2 regions of the Stenotrophomonas sp. 86156_Sma genome follow, and region 1 is predicted to be linked to the other one. Evidence: riboswitches for the same ligand, from Rfam matches in the RefSeq annotation. Region 1 holds a riboswitch; the other holds the start of a gene.

Region 1 (7,253 bases):
TCCAGCCCGAACTGCAGGGTAATGACCGAGGCGCCACCGGAACTGGTCGACGACAGTTGTTTCAGGCCGGGAATCTGGCCGAGTTGGCGCTCCAGCGGTGCGGTGATGGTGCGTGTGGTCAGTTCGGGGCTGGCCCCCGGATACAGCGTGGTGATCTGGATGATCGGGTAATCGACCTGCGGCAGCGCCGCCACCGGCAGCAGGCGATAGGCCAGCACGCCGGACAGCAGCAGCGCCACCATCAGGAGAGTCGTTGCGACCGGGCGCAGGATGAACGGGCGCGAGAGGTTCATGCGCCGGCCTTGGTCGCGGCCTCCTCGGTGATGATCTCCACCGCCGTGCCGTCTTCCAGCCCGTCGATGCCTTCGATCACCACCTTGTCCCCTGCGGCCAGCCCGGAGCGCACGGCCACGCGTCCATCATCGGCTGGACCGAGCACCACGGTGCGGCGTTGTGCCTTGCTGTCCTTGTCGACGATATGCACGTAGTTGCCCTGGCTGCCGAACTGCACGGCAGCATCGGGAATCAGCAGCGCGGGCTGCTCGCCCAGCTGCAGGCGGACGTTGACGAACTGGTTGGGGAACAGCGCCAGATCGTGGTTGTCGAAGTGCGCACGCAGTTTCAACGTGCCGGTGGTGGTATCGATGCGGTTGTCGACGCTGGACAGCGAGCCGCGGGCCAGCTGCCGGCGTTCTTCGCGGTCCCAGGTTTCCACCGCCAGTGCCGGTTGCGCCTGCACGGCATCGAGCAGCGCAGGCAGCTCGGGTTCGGGCACGGTGAACAGCACGCTGATCGGCGCGGTCTGCGCCAGCGTCACCAGGCCTTCGGCATCGCTGGCGCGCACCAGGTTGCCCACGTCCAACCGGCGCAGCCCGACGCGGCCACTGACCGGCGCGGTGATGCGGGTGTACTGCAGCTGCAGGCGCGCTTCATCAACGGACGCCTGATCGCTGAGGCGGCGGCCCTGCAGCTGGCGCACCTTGCTCTGCTGGTCGCTCAGTTCCTGCCCGGACACGTAGTTCTGCTTCTGCAGTTCGCGGTAGCGCTGCAGCTGGCGCTCGGCGTTTTCCAGCTCGGCCAGATTCTGCTGCTGGGTACCCTGCGCCTGTGCCAGCTTCACTTCATACGGGCGCGGGTCGATCTGCGCCAGCAGATCGCCGGCCTTCACCTGCTGGCCTTCCTGGAAATGCAGCCGTAGCAGTTCGCCATCCACGCGGCTGCGTACCACCACGCTGTGCAGCGGGGTGACCGTACCGACCGCCTTCAGGCGCAGCACCAGCGGCTCGGCGCTGGCGCGTGCCACGCGTACCGGCACCGTCTTGCCCGGCGCATCGTCGCTGCTGCCGGCGCCGTTCCGGGGCCACAGCCACCACGCCAGAACGGCGACGAGGGCGATGGCCAGCACCGCCCACAACAGGCGGGCACGACGGAAGCGGGAATTTTCGGCGACAGACATGGGGCATCCTGCGCCCTGCGCGCGCAGGGACATGCGGGCCCGTCGGCGCGTTCACGGCACCACGGGCAGCGGGGAGGGAGTTGTCTGGCGGGGCCGCGGGCGCGGCGTGGCTGGATGCCGTCGCGGCAGCGACGGGGTGACAATGGTAGCCAATCACCCCGGCCAATGCCGTATGACCATGGTCATGCAACGCATTCGGTAGTGCCGGCCGCTGGCCGGCAACCTGCCGGAATCTGCGGGCGTGTGCCGTGTTGCCGGCCAGCGGCCGACACTACCGACAAACAATCAATGCACTTCGTCGTGATAGACGAACTTCGGCATTTCCCAGCGGTAGTGGATCGCCAGCAGGCGCAGCGCGAAGCCGCCGCCGAGGCAGCACAGGATCGCGGTGGCGTCGGCCACGCCCCAGTGCAGCAGCAACAGGTAGGCCGCGCCGGTCAGCAGCGCGATGATCGCGTACAGCTCCTTCTGGAAGATCAGCGGCACCTCGTTGCAGAGAATGTCGCGCAGCACGCCGCCGAACGCGCCGGTCAGCATGCCGGCGATCAGCACGATCGGCATGGCATGGCCGGCCTCGCGCGCGATCGAGCAGCCGATCAGGGTGAAGGCGATCAGGCCCAGGCCATCGAGCACCAGGAAGGTGCGGCGGAAGTGGTGCATCCAGCGCGCCACCCAGGTGGCGATCAGCGCCGCGCACACGGTGAAGCCCAGGTACTCGGGATGCTTCACCCAGCCCAGCGGGTAGTGGCCGAGCAGGATGTCGCGCAGCGAACCGCCCCCGAGGGCGGTAACGCAGGCGATCATGACCACCCCGAACAGGTCCATGCGGCGACGGCCGGCGGACAGCGCGCCGGTCATGGCTTCGGCGGAAATGGCGATCAGGTAGATGATGGACAGCAGCATGGGACAGGCTCCGGGCGCGGTGGGGCCGGCCATGCGCCACTATCGCCACTGCCTGCGCAATGACGGGATGACGATGACCGGTGCCGCTCCCGCTGTCCTTTTGCCTGAGAGTTCAGCGGCATGGGCCGCGTGCCCCTTCGGCGGATCGTGCCGGGCATGCCCGGTGACCTCTCTCCAGCTCGGCGAGTCGAATGCATGGTTGGTGGGATTCCAGCCCACCGGCCTGAGCGATCATGGGAGCCTGCGCCTTCGGCGGGCGCCAGCGCGGCGCCTCTCTCCTGCATTCGGGCGCCAGTATATCCGCTGCAGTGCAGCACGGCATAATCCGGGCATGGCCCCGTCCCTCCGACCCTGGTTCCTGTACCTGCTCGAATGCCGCGATGGCAGCTATTACGCCGGCATCAGCACCGACGTGGATGCGCGTTTCGCTGCCCACCAGGCCGGCAAGGGCGCGCGTTACACCCGGGCGCGGCCGCCGCTGCGCGTGCTGGCCGTACGCGAGTACCCAGACCGGGCCGCCGCCTCACGCGCCGAGTGGCAGCTCAAGCAGCAGCCCCGCGAACGCAAGCTGGCCTGGCTGCAGGCCCCGGTCCTGTAGATCCACGCCATGCGTGGATGGTGTGCTGGGCCATGCCATCATCGCCACATCCATCGACACAGGAAGCGGTCCGATGAAATCCTGCTGGATGCTGATGTTGACGTTCTGTATCCCCCTGTCGGCCTGCGCCCAGACTCCGCCACCGCTGCAGCACGGGCAGATCGGCAGCGCCGCCGAACTGGCCGCACAGCGCGGCCCGGACACGCCCGAGCCCATCCACCTGCGCCGCGACCAGGTGCCGCCCGATCTGGTCGACCTGATCCCGCTGGCCGAAAAATGGGGCATCGGCGATGACCTGCTGCGCGATGAGATGCAGGAACATGCCACCGACGCGGAAAAGCGCGCGATAGCTGATGCGCTGAAGCATCGGCATGCGCGCATCTCCGCCTGGCTCGACAGTTTCCCGCAGGGCCAGCCGATGACCGACGAAGCGGCCGCGTTCCTGTACATGCAGCTGAGCGTCGACGAAATGGGCCTGATGCAGTAGATCCACGCCATGCGTGGATGCGGCTTGCCCATGCGATGATCGCCCCGCGCCCAGAGCCGGAGACCCGGATGTCCACGATTGCCCTGCTGTTCGCTCTTTCCGCAGCAACGAGCCCTGCCGCCGACCCGGCCACCATCGCGGCCATCGAAGCCACCTGCCACGACTACGTCGATGGCCAGCTGGAGGCCGACCCGCAGCGTGTCGCCCGTTCCCTGCACCCGGACCTGGCCAAGCGCGCGGTGCTCGGCGATACACCCGACGAACGCCTGGGCCTGCGCCGCATGTCGAAGGAGGAACTGGTCTCGTTGACGAAACAGGGCGCGCTGAAGACCCCGAAGGATCAATGGGAACGCCGCTGCACGGTGCTGGACGTGACCGGCAACGCGGCCTCGGTGCGGCTGGAAACCCCGTGGTTCGTCGACTACTTCCACATGGGCCGCTTCGACCAGCGCTGGGTCATCGTCAATGCACTGTGGTACCCGAAACCGAAGGCGCTGTAGAGCCGAGCCCATGCTCGGCTGCACTTCGTTCGGATTGCAGAAGCCGAGCATGGGCTCGGCTCTACAGGGACACGCCGCGCGCGGGCATTACCGTCGGGGTCGCCGGTCTTCCTGATCATCACCGAAGATGATGCGCGCGCTGCGCTGGTAGCTCCAGTACGCCACGGCCCAGTTCAGCAGCACCACGATGCGGTTGCGGAAGCCGATCAGGAAGAACACGTGCGCGGCCAGCCAGAACCACCAGGCCAGCACGCCGGAAAGCTGCAGCCGGCCCAGGTGCACGATCGCGGCCATGCGGCCGATGGTGGCCAGGTTGCCGAAGTCGGCGTACTTGAACGGCCCCGGTGCTGCCTTGCCATGCAGACGCGCGCGGATCACCTCGGCCACGTACTTGCCCATCTGCTTGGCGGCGGGCGCGACGCCAGGCACCGGCTTGCCATTGGCTTGATTCAGTGCGGCCAGATCGCCGGCCACGAACAGCTCGGGGTGGTCGGGCAGGGTCAGGTCCGGCTGCACCTGCACGCGGCCGGCGCGATCCAGCGGCACATCCAGGGTGCGCGCCAGCGGTGAAGCGGCCACACCGGCGGCCCACACCACAGTGCGGGCCGGCACGAACTGTTCACCGAGCTTGAAGCCCTGGCTGTCGATGTCGCTCACCGGGGTACCGGTCAATACTTCCACGCCCAGTTTTTCCAGTTGCCGCCGTGCCTTCAGCGAAAGCACTTCCGGGAACGAAGACAACACGCGCGGGCCGGCTTCGACCAGCCGCACCTTGGCGCTGGCCGGGTCGATATGGCGGAACTCGTTGCGCAGCGTATGCCGCGCGATTTCGGCCAGGGTGCCGGCCAGTTCAACACCGGTGGGGCCGCCGCCGACCACGGCGAAGCTCAGCCACGCGGCCTTCTTCGCCGGGTCCGGTTCGGCCTCGGCACGTTCGAACGCCAGCAGCAGCTTGCGGCGCAGCGCGATGGCATCGTCCAGCGTCTTCAGGCCGGGGGCATCATCGGCCCACTGGTCGTTGCCGAAGTAGGCGTGGGTGGCACCCGTGGCCAGCAGCAGAGTGTCGTAGTCCAGCGTGCTGCCATCGGCCATGCGGATCTGCCGGGCCTGCTTGTCGATGGTCACCACTTCGCCCAGGCGGACTTCCACATTGCGCTGGTGGCCGAGGATGTGGCGCAGCGGTGCGGCGATATCCGGGGCGGACAGGCCGGCGGTGGCCACCTGGTACAGCAGCGGCTGGAACAGATGGTGGTTGCGGCGGTCGACCAGGGTGATGCGTATGCGCTCGCGGGCCAGGGCACGGGTGGCCCAGAGACCGGCAAAACCGCCGCCGACAACAACCAGGTGGGGAACGCGCTCGCGACTCATCGACTCACTCCAGTGGGGGCATTGGGGGAAGCGCCTGGCATCTTCGCACGATGGCGCCCTGTCACGTCAGCGCCCGCATGGATCGGCGATACTCGGGTTCAGGCAACCGCCCGTGAGGAGCCCATGAGCGAACCGGAAAAGCGCATCGCCCTGTTGATCGACGCCGACAATGCGCCGGCCTCGAAGATCGACGAGGTCCTGGCCGAAGTCGCCCGCTACGGTGTGGCCAACGTGCGCCGCGCCTATGGCAACTGGAAGAGCCCGCGGTTGAAGGGTTGGGAGGCCGTGCTGCACGAATATGCGATCCGCCCGATCCAGCAGTTCGCCTACAGCAAGGGCAAGAATGCCTCGGACATGGCGATGGTGATCGATGCCATGGACCTGCTGTACGCGCGCAATCTCGATGGCTTCGCCATCGTGTCCAGCGATGCCGATTTCACCCCGATGGTGATGCGCCTGCTGACCGATGGCGTGAAGGTGTATGGCTTCGGCGAGAAGAAAACCCCGGAGCCGTTCGTCAACGCGTGCTCGAAGTTCACCTATCTGGAAGCGCTGGGCCAGACCCATGCCAGCGTGCCGGATACCGAACAGGCGTCCAGCGAACAGGCATCGAACGAGCCTGTTGCCAACGACGATGCCCGGCCACGCAAGAGCGGTGCGGAAATGCGCAGCGATACGCGGCTGGTGAAGATGCTGCGCCGTGCGGTGTCCTCGGCCGAGGGCGAGGATGGCTGGTCGCACCTTGGCCCGGTCGGCAGCCAGATCGGCAACCAGGCCTCGTTCGATCCGCGCAACTACGGTTACGGCAAGCTCAGTGACCTGCTGGCAGCGATCGGGCTGTTCGAGCTGAAGAAGGACGGCAAGTCCTCCTACGTGCGCGCGCTGCCAAAAAAGAACCGGTAATGCCGGCCGCTGGCCGGAAAGGAACCGGTAGTGCCGGCCGCTGGCCGGCAAGCCCCAGATGCCAGATCCCGTATCCGGCACGCACATCTCCACTCCGATCAGGCGTATCGTTGCCGCTCGCATTGCCAGCAAGGAAAAACCCGCATGTTGAAGATCTGGGGCCGCCGCAATTCCAGCAACGTCCGCAAGGTGCTGTGGTGCGCCGAGGAAATCGGCCTGCCGTACGAATCCATCGAGGTTGGTGGCAGCCATGGCGGCACGCAGACGCCGGAGTACCTGGCGATGAATCCCAACAGCCTGGTGCCGGTGATCGAAGACCATGGCCTGCCGCTGTGGGAATCGAATGCCATCGTGCGCTATCTGAGTGCGCGCTACGCGCTGGGCACGCTGTACGCCGAAGACCCGATGGAACGCGCCCAGGCCGAGAAGTGGATGGACTGGAGCACCTCGCGCATGGCGCCGCTGTACACCGACCTGATCTGGGGCATCATGCGCACCGCCCCGGCTGACCGCGACGAAGCGCGCATCAATGCCGCCATCGTGCGTGCCGGTGACTACCTGGCGATGGCCGATGCCACGTTGGCCAGACAGCCGTGGCTGTCGGGCGAGACGTTCGCGATGGGTGACATCCCGCTGGGCTCGCTGATCTATGCCTGGTTCGAACTGCCCATCCAGCGCCCGGAACTGCCGCACCTGGCCGACTGGTACGCCCGCCTGCGCGAACGCCCGGCCTACCAGCGCGGCGTGATGTCGCCGCTGACCTGAGGGGTAGCGCCGGGCCATGCCCGGCGAGCGTGGTATGCGGAGGACCGCCGGGCATGGCCCGGCGCTAGCGTTCGTCTGCCTCAATACAGATCCGTCGGGTCCATACGGACCGACGGTAGAGTCGAGCTTGCTCGACTGTTTCTGGCGCACGGCAGTCGAGCAAGCTCGACTCTACGCAGCATTGGGCAGCGCCCTCAATACAGATCCGTCGGATCCACATCCAGCGACCAGCGCACCTTGCGTGCCTCCGGCAGCGCATACAGCTGCGGCACC
Region 2 (7,253 bases), 800 kb from region 1:
GATCATCGCCGTGGTGCCGTGGACCAGCGAGGCGCTGAAGTCGCCGTTCGCCGCCGTGCTGGACATCGCCCGCATCCCGGGCGCCGGTACTGCCATTACCCTGATCGCCGTGATTGCGCTGCTGTCGGCGCTCAATGCCAACCTCTACGGCGCCTCGCGCATGATGTATTCGCTGGCGCAGCGTCGCGAAGCGCCGGCCGTGCTCGGCTGGACCGACCCGCGCCAGGTGCCGGTGATCGCCGTGCTGGCCAGCGTGCTGTTCGGCTTTGCCGCCACGGTGATGGAACTGCTGTTCCCGGACCGGGTGCTGCCGGTGCTGCTGAACATCGTCGGTTCCACCTGCCTGCTGGTGTGGACGCTGTCGCTGGTCTCGCAGCTGGTGCTGCGCCGGCGCGCGGATCGACTGGGTACCCGCCTGCCGTTCCGCATGGCCGGCTTCCCGTGGCTGACCTGCTGTGCACTGGCGATCCTGGCGCTGATCTTCGGCCTGCTGCTGAGTGAGTCGCACACCCGCCTGCAGTTCCTGTCGATGGTGGCGTTGACGGCCACGATCGCCGCCAGCAGCGCCATCGCACGGCGCATGCGCGAGGCCTGATTGAAGCTGCCGGCCAGCGGCCGGCACTACCACGGGGGCTGCACATCCGTCGTGCCATCCTGATTCGGTGGGCCGTCATCGGCCCGTCGACCAGGAGTACCGCATGCTGCGCAGCCGTCCCTTCCTGATGTTCACCGGCCAGGCCGAGGCCGCGCTGGCCCTGTACGCCGAAGCCTTTGCCGATTTCCGCCTGCTGGCCCTGCAACGCCACCCCGAGGGCGCCGGCGCCGGCGTGCCCGGACAGGTCCGCCAGGCCATCTTCCTGCTCGGTGGCACCCACTACCTGTGCTTCGACAGCCTGGACGTGCACGATTTCACCTTCTCGCCGTCGATCTCGCTGTTCGTCGAGTGTTCCGGCGCCGAGCAGTTCGAACGTGCCGCACGCGTACTGGGCGAGGGCGGCCATTGGTTGATGCCGGTAGGCGATTATGACTTCAGCAACCGCTATGGCTGGGTGCAGGACCGCTTCGGCGTGTCGTGGCAGTTGAGCCTGGGGCAGATGCCGGACCCGTGATCGGATGCTTGTGGGTGTGGACCTGGAGCCACACGCCCTTATGAAAACGGCCCGCTTGCGCGGGCCGTTTTCTTTACCGATGCAGTGAGGAATCAAGCCTCGACTTCATCATCCTTGTAGGCATCGACCGGGATGCAGGCGCACATCACGTTCTTGTCGCCGTACACGTTGTCGACGCGCGCCACCGGCGGCCAGTACTTGCTCTGCTTCAGGCTGGCCAGCGGGAAAGCGGCCAGTTCGCGCGGGTAGGCGTGGGTCCACTCGCTGGCGGTCACTGCGGTGGCAGTGTGCGGCGCGTTCTTCAGCGGGTTGTCCTCGCGGTCCAGGCGGCCGTCTTCGATCGCGGTGATTTCCTCGCGGATCTGGATCATCGCGTTGATGAAGCGATCCAGTTCGTGCAGCGATTCGCTCTCGGTCGGCTCCACCATCAGCGTGCCGGCCACCGGGAAGCTCAGGGTCGGGGCGTGGAAGCCGAAGTCGATCAGGCGCTTGGCCACGTCCTCGGCGCCGATGCCGCTGGTCTTTTCCAGCGGGCGCACGTCCAGGATGCACTCGTGTGCCACCAGGCCGTTGCGGCCGGTGTACAGGGTCTTGAAGTGCGGGGCCAGGCGCTTGGCGATGTAGTTGGCGTTGAGCTGCGCGACCTGGGTGGCCTTGCGCAGGCCGTCGCGGCCCATCATCGCGATGTACATCCAGCTGATCGGCAGGATCGAGGCGCTGCCGAAGCTGGCCGCGCTGACCATGCCGACCGGGCCGTTGTCACCCAGCTTGCCGGGCAGGAACGGGGCCAGGTGCTCCTTGACCGCGCACGGGCCGACGCCCGGGCCGCCGCCGCCGTGCGGGATGCAGAAGGTCTTGTGCAGGTTCAGGTGCGAAACATCCGAACCCCACTTGCCCGGCTTGGCCACGCCGACCAGGGCGTTCATGTTGGCACCGTCGGTGTACACCTGGCCGCCGTGCTTGTGGATGATCTCGCAGATCTCCACCACCTCTTCCTCGAACACGCCGTGCGTGGACGGGTAGGTCATCATGATCGCGGCCAGACGGTCGCTGTACTTCTCGGCGTTGAGGCGGATGTCCTCGACGTCGACGTTGCCGTTGGCATCGGTCTTGGTCACCACCACCTTCATGCCGCACATCTGCGCCGAGGCCGGGTTGGTGCCGTGCGCCGAGTCCGGGATCAGGCAGATGTCGCGGTGGTCTTCGCCGCGCGAGCGGTGGTAGGCGCGGATCGCCAGCAGGCCGGCGTACTCGCCCTGCGCGCCGGAGTTCGGCTGCAGGCTGACCGCGTCGTAGCCGGTGCATTCCACCAGCATCGCTTCCAGCGTGTCGATCAGTTCCTTGTAGCCCAGCGCCTGGTCGGCCGGCACCAGCGGGTGGATCTGCGAGAACTCCGGCCAGGTCACCGGGATCATCTCGGCGGTGGCGTTGAGCTTCATGGTGCACGAGCCCAGCGGGATCATCGTGCGGTCCATCGCCAGGTCCTTGTCGGCCAGCGAGCGCAGGTAGCGCAGCAGTTCGTGCTCGCTGTGGTGGGTGTTGAACACCGGGTGGGTCAGGAATGCGGACTGGCGCAGCAGGCCGGCCGGCAGCGCATCGGCGGTGCTGGCATCCAGCGCATCGACGTCGGCCTGCGCACCGAACACGGCGGCCAGCGCGACCACGTCGGCGCGGGTAGCGGTCTCGTCCAGGCTGATGCCGACCGAGTCGCTGTCGATCGCGCGCAGGTTGTAACCGGCGGCGCGGGCCTTGGCGTGGATCTCATCGGCGTGCACGCCGGTGACATGCAGGGTGTCGAAGAAGTCGCCACCGACCTGCACGCCGGCCTTGCGCAGCGCCGCGGCCAGGATCGAGGCCAGGCGGTGGGTGCGGCGGGCGATGCGGGTCAGGCCTTCCGGGCCGTGGTAGACGGCATACATCGAGGCCATCACCGCCAGCAGCACCTGTGCGGTACAGATGTTGGAGGTGGCCTTCTCGCGGCGGATGTGCTGCTCGCGGGTCTGCAGGGTCAGGCGGTAGGCCGGGTTGCCCTGGGCATCGACCGAGACGCCGATCAGGCGGCCCGGCATCGAACGCTTGTAGGCGTCACGGCAGGCCATGAACGCGGCGTGCGGGCCACCAAAGCCGAACGGCACGCCGAAACGCTGGCTGTTGCCGACCACGATGTCCGCGCCCCATTCGCCGGGCGCGGCCAGCAGGGTCAGGGCCAGCAGGTCGGTGGCCACGGCCACCAGGCCCCCGCGTGCGTGCACGGCATCGACCAGCGCCTTGTAGTCTCCGACCTGGCCGAAGGTGTCCGGGTACTGCAACAGCAGGCCGAAGGCTTCCGCTTCCAGTGCTTCGGCCGGGGTGCCGACGCGCAGCACGATGCCCATGGGCTCGGCGCGGGTACGCAGCAGTTCCAGCGTCTGCGGGTGCACGGCGTCGTGCACGAAGAAGGTGTCCGACTTCGACTTGGCCGAACGCTTGGCCAGCGTCATCGCTTCAGCCGCGGCGGTGGCTTCGTCCAGCAGCGAGGCGTTGGCGATTTCCATGCCGGTGAGGTCGGCACACAGGGTCTGGAAGTTGATCAGCGCTTCCATGCGGCCCTGCGAGATTTCCGCCTGGTACGGGGTGTAGGCGGTGTACCAGGCCGGGTTTTCCAGGATGTTGCGCAGGATCACGTTCGGCGTGTGGGTACCGTAGTAGCCCTGGCCGATGAAGCTGCGCAGCACGGTGTTCTTGTCGGCGATCGCACGGATCTTCGCCAGTGCCTGCACTTCGGTCATCGATTCCGGCAGTGCCAGCGGCGCCGGCGACTTGATCTTGGCCGGTACGATGGCATCGGTCATCGCATCCAGCGATGCGTGGCCGACGACGTCGAGCATCTGCGCGATCTCGGCATCGTTGGGGCCGATGTGGCGCTCGACGAACGCATTGTGGTGCTCGAGCTCACGCAGGGAAGGGGTGTTCTGGGACATGGCGAAGGATCCGTCAGGAAAGGGCACACGCACGGGCACAAGCCGCCGGTCGGCGGTCTGCGGGGCGCCCCTCTGTCCTTTTGCCTGAGAGTTTAAAAGCGCGGCGGACCGCAGCTTCGTGCCCCTTCGGCGCCGGATCGAACCGGTCTCTCCAGAGTTCTGTTACGGGTGGTATCGGGCCTGAGCGATTACGGGCGTTGCGCCTTCGGCAGCGGTGTTCCGCTTCTCCCACCGTGTTGCCCGCTGATTATAGCCCGTTGCGGGCCCGCCGGCCGCCTCCAGGCATGGCCGCCGCGCCTGAATGGCCGATGGCCCGGCCGTGCGTTTTGTGCACCGCTGCATGGCATCGGGCGCAATCCCCACCTATGATGGGCGGATACCCGAATTCATCTGGCGCCGTCCCTGCAGAAGGGGACCGGCGCCCGCCGTGCGTGCCGCGCATGGCCCTGCCGGACGCCTTCCCCATGACCGCCGCTGTTGCTCCCTCCACCCGCCGCATGGCCCTGCTGCTCGCCGGTCTGGCCATGTTCGGTCCGTTCTCGATCGACACCATCTTCCCGGCGTTCCCGCAGCTGGCCCAGCGCCTGGCGGTGGACGAAGTGGCGGTGCAGCAGACCATCAGCGTGTACCTGCTGTTCTACGGCCTGATGAGCCTGGCGCACGGCCCGCTGTCCGATGCCTGGGGCCGCAAGTGGGTGATCCTCGGTGGCCTGGTGGTGTTCGTCGGCGCCTCGGTCGGCTGCGCGCTGTCCACCGACCTGACCACGCTGCTGGCGTTCCGCGCGCTGCAGGGCCTGTCGGCGGGTGTCGGCATGATCGTTGGCCGCGCGGTGATCCGCGATCTCTACCATGGCCACGACGCGCAGCGCCTGATGAGCCAGGTGTCGATGCTGTTCGGCATCGCCCCGGCCATCGCACCGATCATCGGTGGCTGGATCCTGCTCAGTGGCGCCGGCTGGCCGCTGATCTTCTGGTTCCTGGTGGTGTTCGGGCTGGTCCTGCTGGCGGCCACTGCGCGCTACCTGCCGGAGACCCATCCGGTTGAAGCGCGCGTGCCGTTGTCGCCGCGCACGTTGATGCGTGATTACCTGCGCATCGGCTTCAACCCGCGCTTCCTGCGCCTGGCGCTGGCCGGCAGCATCGGCTTCGGTGGCATCTTCCTGTACATCTCCTCGGCGCCGGTGTTCGTGATGCAGCACCTGCATCTGGGCGAGGGCGGCTTCGCCTGGCTGTTCATCCCCACCATCGGCGGCATGACCACCGGCTCGTTCCTGTCCGGGCGCATGGCCGGGCACACCACGCCTACCCGCCAGGTCGCCATCGGTTTCGGCCTGTGTGCGCTGTCGGTGCTGTTGAACGTCGGCTACGTGGCGCTGGCCCCGCAGTTCGTGCTGCCGTGGGCGGTGCTGCCGATCTTCCTGGGCGGCATGGGCATGGCGCTGATCTTCCCGATCCTGGCGCTGGCGGTGCTGGACATGTACCCGCACCAGCGCGGCCTGGCCTCGTCGCTGCAGGCCTTCGTGCAGCTGATGATCAGCACCGTGGTGGCCGGCGTGGTATCGCCGCTGCTCAGCGCCAGCCCGCTGCACCTGGCGTTGGGCCAGGCTGCGTTCTTCGGTGCTGGTTTCGTGTTCTGGTACTGGGAACACCAGCGTGAACGTGCGGCGCAGGCAGTCTGCACGGGTCACTGAGCAGCGTGCAGGGGTAGGGCAGGCCGCGACGCCGGCAGCGCTTGCGACGGGAAACCACCGGACTAGGCTGGGCACTCCAGCCAGCCAGTGCACGGGTGCACGACAGCCAGCCAATCCGATGTCGTTGCATGAGGTTCCCCCATGGCTGCGCAGCAGACCTACCGCCTGTTCGAGGTGGCGCTGAAGGAGCGCCGCGTTCTCTCCCCTTCCCTGGACCGCATGGTGTTCACTGGTGCCGACGTGGCGCGGATGAAGACCGAAGGCCCGGACCAGCGGATCAAGGTGTTCTTCCCCTTGCCCGGCCAGGACCTGCCGCAGGTCCCCAGCGGCGAGGACTGGTACCCGCGCTACCGGGCGCTGCCGGATGATCAGCGCCCGCCGATGCGCACCTACACCATCCGCCAGCTGCGCGCCGAGCAGGGCGAGGTCGACGTCGATTTCGTCATTCACGGGGTGACCGGACCCGCTTCGCGCTGGGCCATGCATGCACGGCCGGGAGACCGCGTGGTGTTGCTGGCCCCCGATGCCGACTGTGCCGAGAGCAGCGAAGGCTGGGAGTGGAAGCCACCGGTCGGTGTCGGCCAGGTACTGCTGGTGGCCGATGAAACGGCGTTACCTGCGGTGGCGGGCATCCTCGAAGAGCTGGCGGCCATGCCTGATCCGCCGCGCACGCTGGCGTTGCTGGAAGTGGCCCAGGCCGGCGATGCGGTGCCGTTGAAAGCGCCGGGCACCGCCGAGCTGGTGTGGTTGCCGCGTGGGCAGGCCGCCTATGGCCAGCCGCTGCTGCAGGCGGTCCAGGAACGGCTGTCAGCGACCTCTAGCGTGGCTGCTGGCGATGCGCTGGAGGAGATCGACGTCGATACGCAGATCCTCTGGGAGCAGGCCGACACCTGCGTGGCCGGGCCGCTGTACGCCTGGGTGGCGGGCGAGGCGGGGGCGGTGATGGCGATCCGCCGCCACCTGGTGCGCGATTGCGGGCTGGACCGCCGCGCGATCACCTTCATGGGCTACTGGCGGCACGGCAAGGTGCTGGACTGACCATACTGGATCGAGCACGCGTGAAGCAGCGCTGCGGGCGGGGTGCGTTATCCTTGCGCCCCCTCGCAGCGGTACCGCACCATGTCCACCAGCTCCAAGATCCGCCGCGACCAGCGCCGTCGCCAGGAAAAGCAGGCCGCCAACAAGGCAGCCGCGCAGGCCTCGCCGGTGGAGCCGCATGCCGAACTGCGCGATGCGCAGCGCACCCTGCTGGCCGGTGTCGTGCGACGTGATGGTGAATGGGTGCTGGGCATGGACGGCCGCATCGCTGGCCACAGCGAGAGCGCTGCCCAGGTGCTGGCGCTGATAATGCAGGCCGGTGAACTGCACGAGCGCAACGGCACGCCGGTGCGCCTCATTTACTCCGATGCGCTGCGCGATGCCGCGCAGGCCGAAGCGAAGGAGAAGGGCCAGACCTTCGAGGAATTCAAGGCCGAGCTGGCCGCAGCGATGGC

The links. A riboswitch is a leader RNA that binds a small molecule or an ion and turns the genes downstream of it on or off. The one in region 1 is predicted to bind glycine.
Region 2: linked by a shared signal. The riboswitch ahead of gcvP (aminomethyl-transferring glycine dehydrogenase) and the one ahead of ACZK33_RS20945 (trimeric intracellular cation channel family protein) in region 1 are both predicted to bind glycine.

The regions. Positions count from the first base shown of each region.
Region 1 covers NZ_CM151157.1:4,518,887-4,526,139, reverse strand. Annotated here, with positions in the region: gene ACZK33_RS20955 (multidrug efflux RND transporter permease subunit) at 1-293, opposite strand, end outside; gene ACZK33_RS20950 (MdtA/MuxA family multidrug efflux RND transporter periplasmic adaptor subunit) at 290-1,456, opposite strand; gene ACZK33_RS20945 (trimeric intracellular cation channel family protein) at 1,742-2,359, opposite strand; glycine riboswitch at 2,442-2,547, opposite strand; glycine riboswitch at 2,561-2,650, opposite strand; gene ACZK33_RS20940 (GIY-YIG nuclease family protein) at 2,691-2,957, shown strand; gene ACZK33_RS20935 (hypothetical protein) at 3,031-3,444, shown strand; gene ACZK33_RS20930 (nuclear transport factor 2 family protein) at 3,513-3,944, shown strand; gene ACZK33_RS20925 (NAD(P)/FAD-dependent oxidoreductase) at 4,032-5,312, opposite strand; gene ACZK33_RS20920 (NYN domain-containing protein) at 5,436-6,215, shown strand; gene ACZK33_RS20915 (glutathione S-transferase family protein) at 6,360-6,980, shown strand; gene ACZK33_RS20910 (primosomal protein N') at 7,175-7,253, opposite strand, start outside.
Region 2 covers NZ_CM151157.1:3,714,847-3,722,099, reverse strand. Annotated here, with positions in the region: gene ACZK33_RS17285 (amino acid permease) at 1-595, shown strand, start outside; gene ACZK33_RS17280 (VOC family protein) at 699-1,109, shown strand; gene gcvP (aminomethyl-transferring glycine dehydrogenase) at 1,202-4,069, opposite strand; glycine riboswitch at 4,132-4,234, opposite strand; gene ACZK33_RS17270 (multidrug effflux MFS transporter) at 4,534-5,760, shown strand; gene ACZK33_RS17265 (siderophore-interacting protein) at 5,902-6,798, shown strand; gene ACZK33_RS17260 (hypothetical protein) at 6,880-7,253, shown strand, end outside.